Regions from separate parts of the Cytobacillus sp. FSL K6-0129 genome, predicted to be linked through region 1. Evidence: riboswitches for the same ligand, from Rfam matches in the RefSeq annotation. Region 1 holds a riboswitch; each other region holds the start of a gene.
What was found. A riboswitch is a leader RNA that binds a small molecule or an ion and turns the genes downstream of it on or off. The one in region 1 is predicted to bind S-adenosylmethionine.
Positions count from the first base shown of each region.

Region 2: it holds a riboswitch for S-adenosylmethionine, as region 1 does, so the genes downstream of both, MHI57_RS23485 (alpha/beta hydrolase) here and MHI57_RS20980 (MetQ/NlpA family ABC transporter substrate-binding protein) in region 1, are expected to answer to the same signal.
Region 3: it holds a riboswitch for S-adenosylmethionine, as region 1 does, so the genes downstream of both, MHI57_RS11085 (methionine ABC transporter ATP-binding protein) here and MHI57_RS20980 (MetQ/NlpA family ABC transporter substrate-binding protein) in region 1, are expected to answer to the same signal.
Region 4: it holds a riboswitch for S-adenosylmethionine, as region 1 does, so the genes downstream of both, MHI57_RS23030 (PLP-dependent aspartate aminotransferase family protein) here and MHI57_RS20980 (MetQ/NlpA family ABC transporter substrate-binding protein) in region 1, are expected to answer to the same signal.

Region 1 covers NZ_JBBOXM010000001.1:4,117,909-4,121,023, forward strand. The annotation lists gene MHI57_RS20975 (pyridoxal phosphate-dependent aminotransferase) at 4-1,167, opposite strand; SAM riboswitch class I at 1,408-1,518, shown strand; gene MHI57_RS20980 (MetQ/NlpA family ABC transporter substrate-binding protein) at 1,607-2,431, shown strand; gene MHI57_RS20985 (aminoglycoside phosphotransferase family protein) at 2,514-3,115, opposite strand, start outside.
Region 2 covers NZ_JBBOXM010000001.1:4,655,339-4,658,453, forward strand. The annotation lists gene MHI57_RS23475 (LLM class flavin-dependent oxidoreductase) at 1-544, shown strand, start outside; gene MHI57_RS23480 (MetQ/NlpA family ABC transporter substrate-binding protein) at 562-1,377, shown strand; SAM riboswitch class I at 1,461-1,563, shown strand; gene MHI57_RS23485 (alpha/beta hydrolase) at 1,821-2,609, shown strand; gene MHI57_RS23490 (hypothetical protein) at 2,602-2,751, shown strand; gene MHI57_RS23495 (YezD family protein) at 2,772-2,939, shown strand; gene MHI57_RS23500 (hypothetical protein) at 2,972-3,115, shown strand, end outside.
Region 3 covers NZ_JBBOXM010000001.1:2,223,370-2,226,484, reverse strand. The annotation lists gene MHI57_RS11090 (O-acetylhomoserine aminocarboxypropyltransferase/cysteine synthase family protein) at 73-1,389, shown strand; SAM riboswitch class I at 1,477-1,581, shown strand; gene MHI57_RS11085 (methionine ABC transporter ATP-binding protein) at 1,695-2,720, shown strand; gene MHI57_RS11080 (methionine ABC transporter permease) at 2,713-3,115, shown strand, end outside.
Region 4 covers NZ_JBBOXM010000001.1:4,559,640-4,562,754, reverse strand. The annotation lists gene MHI57_RS23035 (aliphatic sulfonate ABC transporter substrate-binding protein) at 1-124, opposite strand, end outside; gene MHI57_RS23030 (PLP-dependent aspartate aminotransferase family protein) at 149-1,948, opposite strand; SAM riboswitch class I at 2,025-2,135, opposite strand; SAM riboswitch class I at 2,317-2,417, opposite strand; gene MHI57_RS23025 (NUDIX hydrolase) at 2,484-3,110, opposite strand.

The DNA.
Region 1 (3,115 bases):
ATATTAAAATAATTTGAGTTGGCCAATTCTTTCTACTGCCTCAATTAATCGTTCTTCATCGACAAGTAATCCCACCCGAACATAACCTTCTCCAAAGGTCCCAAAGCCTTTTCCTGCGGCAACAGCTACATCAGCTTTTTCCAGTAAGTAGTCAGCAAATTCTTCACTATTGTATCCTTCAGGCACTGGCATCCAAGCAAAAAACGATCCTGAAGGAGACTTGCCGTGCCAGCCAACCTTTTCACAAGCGTTCATGAATGCATTTCTACGTCTCTCATATCGAGCAACAAGTTCGTCTACACTTGTTTGATCCCCATTTAATGCATCGGCTGCAGCTTTTTGAATCGCAGGGAATAAGCTTACATACATATGGTCTTGAAGAAGGTTGATGGCTTCAATGATTTGTTCATTTCCAACTGCAAATCCAATTCTCCACCCAGCCATATTATATGTTTTTGATAATGTATACATTTCAATACCAACGTCTTTCGCTCCGGCTGTGGCTAAGAAACTTTCAGGTTTCTTTCCATCAAAGCCGATAGCACCATAAGCAAAATCATGCAAGATGGTAATGTTGTTTTCCTTAGCAAAAGCAACAGTTTCTTCAAAAAATGTGGAATCAGCTGTCGCGCCTGTTGGATTATTAGGATAATTCAAAAATAGTAGGCGGGCATCCTTTTTTTGTTTTTCTGTAAATTGCGAGTAATCAGGTAGAAACTGATTTGCTTCTTTTAAAGGAAAGGTTTCGTATTTTACATTTGCCAAAACCGCACCAGATTCATAATCAGGGTAACCTGGATCTGGTAAGAGCATTAAATCTCCCTCATTGAGTAGGCATAATGGAATTTCTACTAAACCTGCTTTTGCGCCAAAAAGGATAGCTACTTCTTTTTCAGGCTCAATTTCTACCCCATATTCACGCGCATAAAAGGAAGCGGCGGCCTTCTTTAATTCATTAATTCCTCTAAAAGGAGAATATTTATGTGTCATTGGGTCTTCTGCAGCTTGCTGAAGTGATTGTACAATATGTGCAGGTGTTGGCTGGTCGGGATTGCCTTGTCCTAGGTTAATAACATCTCTGCCTTCAAGTTTTGCAGCAGCAACTTTTTGAACAAGGGAAGCAAAAAATTGTTGAGGTAATTGCTTCAAACGATGCGATAATTCCATTTTAATCCACCTTCATTCATTTAATCTATATACGAACGCATTTTATAACCAAAAAGACAAATTGTCCAGTTAATTTTATATAAAAGGAAATATTCGATTTCCTTTTTTGTTTTAAAAGAATAAAGGAAAGGTAGTTGGATCACTAAACCCATTTTCTTGGGAGATTGGATGTAGCATTATTTCGAACATTGACAAAAATAAAAGAGAGTAGTAATATCATATCATAAAAATTAAATGAAAAGCTTATCCAGAGAGACTGAGGGACTAGGCCCTATGACGTCCGGCAACCCCCAATATTGGGAAGGTGCCAATTCCTGCAGAATGATATCCATTCATTCTGAAAGATAAGGCGGAATAAAACCAATGCCTCTTTCAGATGATGAATAGTGGCTTTTTTTATTGGTTAAAATTCTGGTTACAGCTATGGGGAGGAAACATAATGAGAAAGTGGCTAATTGTTTTATTCATTGCAACTGTTTGTTTACTAACAGCATGTGGCGGAGGTTCAGACACGAGTGGAGAAAAGGTGGATGAAACGAAAGAACTAAAAATTGGTGCTACTGCCGGTCCTTATAGTGATATGTTGAAAAAAGCTATTGTACCTGGTCTAGAGGAAAAAGGATATAAAGTAACTGTCGTAGAGTTTAGCGATTATATCCAACCTAACAAAGCTTTAAATGAAGATGATATACAAGCTAACCTTTTCCAACATACAATTTACTTGGAGAATTTTGAGAAAGAAAATAACATGGACTTAGCACCATTAATTATTGTACCAACAGCCCCAATGGGGATTTACTCGAATGTGTTTAATTCAATTGATGAGATTAAAGACGGTGCAACCATTGCTATTCCAAATGACCCAACGAATGCAGCACGCGCTTTAAATACGTTAAATGACGAAGGTCTAATTACGATTGATGAAAACGCCGATCCACTAACAGTATCTGAAAAAGATGTGAAGGAGAATAAAAAGAATTTAGTTTTTCAACCGATTGAAGCAGGACAATTACCAAGATCTCTTGAGGGTGTGGATCTTGCTGCAGTTCCTGGTAACTTTGCGTTGGCAGCCGATATGGACTTATTAAGTGCATTAGCACTAGAAAATATGCTTGATGATTATCGCAACGTGGTTGCAGTTAAAGCAGACTTTGAAGATAAACAATATGCGAAAGACTTAAAAGAAGTGGTCGAGTCTGCAGAATTTGAAAAAATTATCGACGAAGAGTTTCAAGGATTTGGAAAGCCAGCGTGGATGAAATAACGAAGTAATAATAAGCAAGAAACCGGACAAAATTATATGGATTTGTCCGGTTTCTAATAATAGTTGTAGAATACTGTTAAACTTATCTGTGCATAATTTGTATTTTGGTCATTCCTGTACTTATGGATTGTCGAACAACTTTTTCATCCTGGTCATTGACGTTTTTCAACCATTTGTGAAATATTGGTTGTAAGCCGTAAAAGGAAGTGACTCTTCTATACATTTCATCTTTATTGAATTTTGTTTGATAAGATGCGAGAGCTTCTTTGGTGAATTGATCTCCGAAATCCCAATATAGCCCTGCAAAGTCAAACGCCGGGTCCCCTATTTGCGTATCTGTAAAGTCTATAATTCCTGATATTTCCTTTTTGCTTGGATGATAAAGGATATTGGCACTTGTTAGATCACCATGAATCACCACTTTTGCTTCTTTAAATTTTGACACCGCTAAAAACATTTTATCAATTTCTTCTTTTTCTGCGTCTTTTAAGAACGGAAATATTTTTTTAATCAGGGCTTGATGTAATTGCGCCCAATAATTTTCACTATGTAGTTCTTCTATATTACATTTCTTTGCTTCATCTATATCCAGACGATGTAATTCTGTAAGAAATGTTCCTAACCGCTTGGCTTCATATAAAGGAGGAGTAATCAATGAATGAGATAATGCTTGTCCTTTAATGA
Region 2 (3,115 bases), 540 kb from region 1:
AGTCATCGTAGGTAAGACAACTGAAGAAGCGGAAGAGAAATTTGCTGAATACAACCAATTATGGAGTGCAGATGCAGCGAAAGCACAGTTTGGGGGCGCAAGCGGTTATAATGTTGCGGAATTTACAAAGGATGAGTTAGATAACCCATTTGAATTTAAAGCTACAGAGCATGGGCATTATAAAGCTGCTTCATTAACGAAAGATGCGAAGAAAAGACTATCGATTAAAGAAGCGATTTCAAAATTAGAAGGATTAGATAGAGACAATATAATTGTCGGCAATCCATCAGAAGTAGCAGACCAAATTCAATATCAGTTTGAAGCCTCTGGTGTCGATGGTTTTAATTTAAATCATTTAGTAACGCCAGCAGATTTGGAAGATTTTATTGAGCTTGTTATTCCGATTCTACAAGAACGTGGTTTATATAAAAAGGAATACAAAAAGGGTACGTTAAGAGAAAAGCTTTTTACTCATGGCTCGCCCCTTTTACCGAGTGGTCATCCAGGAAGTAAATATCGTAAAGGTGAAAAGATAAATAATTAAAATAAGAGGTGAAGGGTATGAGAAAAGTTTGGTTATTATTTTTTGTACTGACTTGTTGCACTGTTTTAAGTGCATGTGGGACATCAGGTTCATCCGGCGAAGAAAAGAAAGAGATGGTCTTAGGGGCGACAGTTCCTTATAGTGATATGCTTGAGCAAGGTGTAGCACCACTACTTGAGGAAAAAGGGTACAAAGTAGAAGTAAAGGAATTTAATGATTATGTTCAACCGAATATTGCTTTAGATAGTGGAGATTTGGATGGTAATTTATTTCAACATAAAGTGTACTTAGAGAATTTTAACACTGAAAAAGGGATGGATCTAGTAGATATTATTTCTGTTCCTACAGCTCCAATTGGTATTTATTCAGAAAAATTCAACTCCCTTGAAGAAGTGAAAGATGGCAGCACGATGGCCATTGCTAATGATCCTACAAACTTAGCGAGAGGATTAACAGTTGCGCGTGATGCTGGTTTAATAGAATTGAAAGATGATATAAACCCAGTCAATGCAACAGTAAATGATGTATTATCTAACCCGAAAAATTTGAAATTCCATGAAGTAGATGCAGCCCAACTGCCAAGGTCTCTTGAATCAGTTGATCTTGCTGCTGTTAATGGTAACTTTGCGGTTGCTGCAGGATTAGATTTAACAACAGCCATTTATCGGGATCAAATTCCTGAGGAAATCCAAAATAGGATTGTTGTTCGTAAAGAAGATAAAGACGCCCAAATGGCAAAGGATATCATTGAAGCCATAGAGTCGGAGGAATTTGCAAAAGTAATTGAAGAAAACTTTAAAGGTTTTCATAAGCCAGAATGGATGGGCGAATGAGTAAATCATCTTAATTTTTAAAAAATAATTGACAAATATTGATAAATATTATAGAGTAAATGATATAAAATTTAATATGATTTTTCTTATCCAGAGAGGTGGAGGGACTGGCCCTTTGAAGCCTCGGCAACAGGCAATTTATTGCACTGTGCCAATTCCAGCAAGCTGTTGCTTGAAAGATAAGGAGAGATAAAGAACGGAACTTTAACCTCTTCTTGTCAGAAGAGGTTTTTTATTTTGCATGATTTAATCACCAAGGGATGATCTCCTCTATACAAATGCTGTTTTTAAACTGATTAAACCTATTTGTTAAGTTGGAATTAAAGTTGCTGATTGGACCTCCAAAGGCAGTAGTGCAGCTAGATTTACATCAACGGGAAAAATCGGCAATGGTAGTCAACCATTGTCCACCAAAATGTTGCAATATAAAGGAGGACGAAAAAATGAAAAGAGTAGAATCAACAGTTATACCAGGTGCAGATTCTTTTTATTATGAAGGTGGGGACATTGGTATTCTCCTCATTCATGGCTTTGTTGGAACACCGCAGAGCATTGAGGACTTGGGTGCGGAACTTGCAAATAGGGGTTTTACTGTTCATGCCCCAAGGCTCACGGGACATGGAACAAAAAGCAGAGATTTAGAGTTATATGGTTCTGATGATTGGTTCAATGATGTTGTTACAGCTTATAAGCAATTAAAGGAGAAGTGCAAACAAGTCTATTGTTTAGGTCAATCTATGGGCGGTGCATTAGCGCTGTTGTTAGCTAAGAAATATGGAGAGCTGGATGGACTGATCCTAATTAATACTGCACTGACATTACCAGATTACGAGTATTTAAGATATTACGATGAGAAACACTATATTGACGAAGGTAGCCCAGATATCAAAAATCCGACTATACATGAAATTACTTACGATAATATTCCGGTAAAAGCAGTTCACTCTTTACAAAAGGTAATGAGTGACGCAGGAAAAAGTTTATCTCAAATTCATTGCCCAATATTATGCTTTAAGTCTATCCATGATCATGTTGTACCTCCAGAGAATACAGATCGTATTTTTATCGAAATTCAAACAGATCATAAATGGCTTCGAGTCCTTTACAACTCATATCATGTAGCATCCATGGATTATGATCAGACCAAAATTATTCAGGATACAACAGAATTTCTAGATACGATGAATGAAGAAAAAAAGAACACCGAGTGGGGGGGGAAAGAGGTTGGCTAAGTTTTTACAAAAAGCGATAGCAAAGAGAAAACAAACCTTAATCAACCTTATGCTTACTATAGATGAAATAAAGTTCAAGCGACATGAATTAGAACAGTTAACACTTACAGAAATAGAGGAGCTTGTAAAAAGACTAAAATAAGTCCCATAAAGGAGAATTTTATGGAAAAACACATTGATCAAGATAAAATTCATACCATTCTCACAACATTAAAGGAACTCGAATATGGTTGTGTCACCATTACTGTACACGAAGGGGATATTACCCAAATTGACATTACCGAGAAGAAACGATTTGCTCTGAAAAAGAAACAACAAAATAAAAAATGATGGAATGGAGCAAATGAAAAGGAGTGAGTTACATGCAGTCAACAATTAGTAATCAAGCACCCAATGTAGCTAAAAACCTATCAGGCTGCATGTACTTGAATCTACCTGACTTTCACTTTATTAGATGGTGTTGTCAATCTTTTAATATTAATAAAGGAATCTTCCATACGGTTGAA
Region 3 (3,115 bases), 1.9 Mb from region 1:
AAACCCTCTTCTTTGTGAAGAGGGTTTTTGGTCGTCTTTTCTTTCCAATTTAAAAAAGAGGAGAGATGTAAAATGGCAGAAAAAGAAAAGCAACTTCGATTTGAAACAATTGGTGTTCATGGTGGGCTAAAACCTGATCCAGTAACAGGGGCAAGAGCGGTCCCAATCTATCAAAATAATGCTTATCAATTCCAGAATACAGAGCATGCGCAAGACTTATTTGGCTTAAAAGAAACAGGATATATTTATTCTCGTATTCATAATCCAACGGTTACTGTGTTTGAGGAAAGAGTTGCATTGTTAGAAGGGGGAACAGGCGCATTAGCATTAGCAAGCGGGCAAGCAGCCATTTACTTAGCTCTTCTTAATATTGTTCAAGCGGGTGATGAAATTGTAGCTGCCTCTAATTTATATGGAGGTACATATAATTTATTTACAGTCACTTTACCAAAGTACGGCATCAACGTTAGGCTTATCGATATTAATAATGAAGAGGAACTACGAGCAGCAATCAATGAGAAGACACGAGCTGTATTTGCCGAAACCATTGGTAACCCGAGTTTACAAGTACTAGATATTGAAACAGTTTCAAATATCGCACATGAACATGGTGTGCCGTTAGTGGTTGATAACACATTTGCAACTCCTTATCTATGTCGGCCAATTGAGCATGGCGCAGACATTGTTGTTCACTCTGCAACGAAATGGTTACTTGGGAATGGGACGACAATGGGGGGGATCATTGTTGACGGTGGTAAATTTGATTGGAACTCAGAGAAGTATCCAGGATTAAGTCAGCCGGATACAAGCTATAACGATATAGTATATAGTGAGGCACTGGGCCCTGTAGCATATATTACTAAAGCGAGAGTGCAGCTTCTAAGAGATTTAGGTCCAGCACTAAGTGCACAAAGCGCCTTCCAATTTACGTTAGGTTTAGAAACGTTAACGGTTCGAATGAAAGAACATATTGCTAATACGAAAAAAATTGTGCAATATTTAAATAATCATCCTGCTGTTAATTGGGTACTTTATCCGGGCGATGACAACCATCCTAATAAAGAATTAGCAGACAAATATTTATCTAAAGGTGCAGGGGCAGTTGTCGTTTTTGGCATATCTGGTGGGCGTGAAGCAGGTGCGAAGGTTATTAATTCGGTTGAGCTGTTCGCACATGTAGCGAATGTAGGTGATGCAAAAAGTCTTATTATACATCCAGCAAGCACAACGCATCAACAACTTAATCAAGATGGGTTAAAACAAGCAGGTGTACCTGAAGACTTAATCCGATTATCAATTGGAATTGAAAATGTAGAAGATTTGATCGATGATCTTGAATCTGCTATTGAAGCGGCAACCGGTATTGCTTCATTAAATATAAGGGTCTAACAACTATTATTTCAGATTTGACACCTACTTCAATGACATGATACTATTACACAGGTACACAAAAAAATTCAATATATTCATAGTTTGCTCTTATTTAGAGAGGTGGAGGGAAGTGCCCTTTGAAGCCCGGCAACCGTCATTTAATTGAAATGGTGCCAATTCACTCAAAGCATTAGCTTTGAAAGATGAGAGAAAGGAATTTTCATAACAAGCCTTTCTGCTCATAAGCAGGAAGGCTTTTTTTATAAACAATGGATATGCTATAAATGTGTTGGTTTTTCTGGATTGAAGAGGTGAAGTATAAAATGATTTCAATAAAAGATGTAAAAAAGATTTTCTCAACGAAAAACGGGAAAGTAAATGCAGTAGACAATGTTAACCTCGAAATTAACGAGGGTGAAATATTCGGTGTAATCGGATACAGTGGTGCGGGTAAAAGTACATTGATTCGTATGTTAAATGGACTTGAAATCCCGACGGAAGGCGTTGTATCTGTAGCTGGGAATGAAGTTTCTCGCATAAAAGGTGCTAGCTTAAGAAAGGCTAGACAAGAAATAAGCATGATTTTCCAACATTTTAATTTATTGTGGTCTCGAACAGTACGAGAAAACATTGCGTTTCCATTAGAAATTGCTGGTGTACCTAAGAAAGCGCGACTAGAGAGAGTTAATGAATTAATTAAATTGGTTGGACTAGATGGTCGAGAGGATGCCTATCCCTCGCAATTAAGCGGTGGACAAAAACAGCGAGTAGGTATTGCTAGAGCACTTGCCAATAATCCTAAAGTACTGTTATGTGATGAAGCGACAAGTGCTCTAGATCCGCAAACAACTGATAGTATTCTCGACTTACTTGTTGATATTAATGAACGTTTAGGGTTAACTATTGTGTTAATTACGCATGAAATGCATGTCATTCGCAAGATTTGCCACCGTGTGGCTGTCATGGAAGGTGGAAGAATTGTTGAAATTGGCGAAGTGCTAGATGTGTTCCAAAAGCCAAAAGAACCTATTACGAAGCGATTTGTTCAACAAGTGACCGAACCGGAAGAAACGAAGGAAACGATTACACATTTACTGAGTGCTTATCCAAATGGCCAAATTGTTCAACTTGGATTTGTAGGTGGTTCAGCGGAACAACCATTAATCACAAACTTAATTCGCCACTACAATGTAACAGTGAATGTATTACAAGGAAAGATATCCCAAACACAAAGTGGCTCTTACGGTACCTTATTTATTCATATAGATGGAGAGTCGGATGAGGTTACCCGCGCGATTGAATATATTCATTCGCAGAAGGTTGGCGTGGAGGTGATTTCCCATGCTTAATGAATGGCTACCAAATGTGGATTGGGAAAGAATGTGGGAAGCAACAAAAGAAACTTTATATATGACAAGTATTTCTGTTATAGCCACGTTTATTTTAGGAATTATTCTTGGATTACTTTTGTTCTTAACCTCTAAAGGTAATATATGGCAAAATCAGCTAGTTAATAAGATCATTGCGGCATTCGTCAATGTCTTTCGATCCATTCCGTTTTTAATCTTGATTGTGTTATTAATCCCTTTCACAAAAATGATTTTAGGGACAATGATTGGTGAAAATGCAGCATTACCAGCACTCATTATTGGTGCAGCACCTTTCTATGCAAGAATGGTGGAAATTGGCTTACGTGAAATTGATAAAGGTGTCATTGAAGCCTCTAAATCGATGGGTGCAAAAA
Region 4 (3,115 bases), 440 kb from region 1:
CTAAAACAATTTTTTCTGGTTTTCCTTCGCCATTACTATCATCAGTGCTTGCCTCACTATCCCCGCAAGCACTAATGAATCCAATTGATAAAACGACAATTAAAAATACGAACCATTTTTTCATCGATGACTCTCCTCAATCTCGGTTTTAAATTTCACAAGCAAAGGTTACAATAGAACCTCTTAATCTCTGTGCCTCTTTATATGTGCAGCGATTTTGTACCACTTCAAGTCCGGCTTCTTTTGCTATTTCAACTGCTTTTGGTGAAATGACACCTTCTTGTAGCCAGAAAACTTTCGGTTGGATTTCTACTGCCTCTTTCGCCACTTCTATCGCAGCTTCAGGGCTTCTAAATACTTGCACAATATCAATGGTAAAAGGAATGGATTTTAAATTTGGATATGCCTGTTCACCTAATACTTCTGTTTCTCTTGGATTAACTGGCACGATTTGATAACCTAATCTTTGCATTTTTCTTGCTAAACGGTAACTTGGTCTAGCAGGATTTCCACTTAATCCAACAACAGCTATCCTTTTTGCTCTTTGCAGTTCTTTGCCATCCACATCTTCTTTTAATGAGGATGATTGTAATGCCCATCGAATAACACCTTCATCATTTACTGCTGTTTCTCCTTTTTGTTCTCCCTTCGAAGAAATACCAGTCGCTTCATAGAAGGCTTGATCTAAGTCATTGGTTAAATCTCTAACCGATTCAATCCCAACTGATAAACGTATGAGTTCCTCACTTACACCGCTTTTAATTAAATCTTCTGCACTTAACTGTTGATGTGTGGTTGAAGCCGGATGAATAATGAGTGACTTCGCATCACCTACATTGGCTACATGAGACCACAATGCAATTGTATCTATCACTTTTTTACCTGCATCTCGGCCACCTTTAATACCGAAGTTCACAATGGAACCGAAGCCAGTGTTTAAATATTTCTTCGCGAGTTCATGCGCTGGATGCTCTGCTAAACCTGGATATGCGACCCAATCAACAGCTGGATGAGCGTTTAAGAAATGGGCTATCTTCGCTGCATTTTCCGTATGTTTCTCTATACGTAAATGGAGTGTTTCCAATCCTTGGAGTAAAAGAAATGCACTATGTGGGCTTAATGATGACCCAAAATCGCGCAGCAACTGAACACGAAGTTTTGTACTGAAAGCGAGTGTACCAAACTCATTCGCATAAACAATACCGTTATAACTTGGATCTGGCTGAGTAAAACCAGGAAACTTATCATGATTCCAATTAAATCGTCCGCCATCAACTACAAGTCCGCCAATTGTTGTTCCATGACCACCAATCCATTTTGTTGCCGAATGAATGACAATATCTGCTCCCCATTGGATTGGTTTGCAAAGATAAGGTGAAGCGAAAGTATTATCAATAATAAGAGGAATATCATTATCATGAGCAATATTTGCAACTGCCTCTACATCTAGGACATGAAGACTTGGGTTCCCAATAATCTCTCCATATAAAGCCTTAGTTTTTGGCGTAATCGCTTTACGGTAATTCTCAGGGTCAGATCCATCAACAAAATGAACTTTAATCCCATATTTCGGAAGTGTTATGGCAAAAAGATTATATGTTCCACCATAAAGGTTCGACGCTGCAACAATCTCATCACCCGCTTGGGCAATATTCATAATTGAAAGAGCTATAGCTGCCATTCCAGATGAAGTCGCTACTGCCGCTACCCCATCTTCTAATAAAGCAATACGTTTTTCTAATACATCTACCGTTGGATTACCGATTCGTGAATAGATATTTCCCGTCTCATCTAATGAAAATAGGCTTTGCGCATGGTCTGTATTATGAAAAACATATGAACTTGTTTGATAAATAGGAACTGCACGAGATCCCGTTGTCGGGTCTGGTGATTGACCTCCATGTAATAAAATCGTCTCATCATCATAAGTGTTAAATTGATTCGTCATTATATACTCTCCTCTACTTTTTAGTCGGATGATTAAAATAAATAACCCCCTCTTCATAAGAAGAGGGGGTTGCCTCATCTTATCTTCCAGACATTTACTGCCTGCAGGATTTAGCACCTTTTCAAGCAATTGCTTGAAGGTTGCCGGACTTCATAGGGCCTGATCCCTCCGTCACTCTCGATAAGAAATATTTTATTTTTTAAAGCGTTAATACTTTAATTACAAATAGAATTATATCCAAAAAATGATTTGTCGTCAATATGAAATCTGAATATATTTTATATTCCAATAAAATATTAGCTCTATCACATAAAAAGCCCTTCTACCTAGAAGAGGCAGAAGGGCTTTGAATTAACGAGCTCACCTTCTCCTTATCTTTGGATAATATCCTCTGAAATTAGCACCATACAAAAGATTGCTGGTTGCCGAGGCTTCTCTGGGTCAGTCCCTCCGCCTCTCTGGATAAGAAGTTCATATTTATTTGTTTAACATCATATACCCTTTTATAGGGAATCGTCAATAACATTTTGAAAATTTATTTATTTTCATCCTGGATAAGCGTCAAAAAATGATACAGTATCTTAGCTGTTAACCCCCATATCACATGACCTTTATAAGTATAAAAAATTTCTTGCATCCTCCGCGTTTGCCATTTATATTTTTCCCCATTAGGAATGAGATGATAGGGAAAGCTACTATTAGGCTCTGGCTTCATCTCAATATAATGAATAGATGGTCCCTCTTTCAAAAAATAAGCAAGTGGTACTGTGAAAATTTGATCCACTTCCTCTGGATTTAGCTTAAGATCACTGATGCTCTCTATTGTGCCTACAAACGGATAAATCACTGTATCATAAGGTGTCACTACATAATCAAGTTCTGAAAAAACAGAGACTTCTCCAATTGGGATACCTAACTCTTCACTGGTCTCCCTTTTTGCCGTCTCTATTAAATCCACATCGTCTTGATCCATTTTCCCCCCAGGAAAGCAAATTTCCCCTGGCTGTCTTCTCATAGATAAAGACCGTACTTCAAACAAAATATGTATTTCTCCATCTTTTTCTATTAGGGGAAGAAGAACAGCGAATTTAACCAATCTGGAGCTACCCAATATATCTGATTGACGATGCTGTATCTCTGATCTTATTTCTTCCAAATCCATGTTAA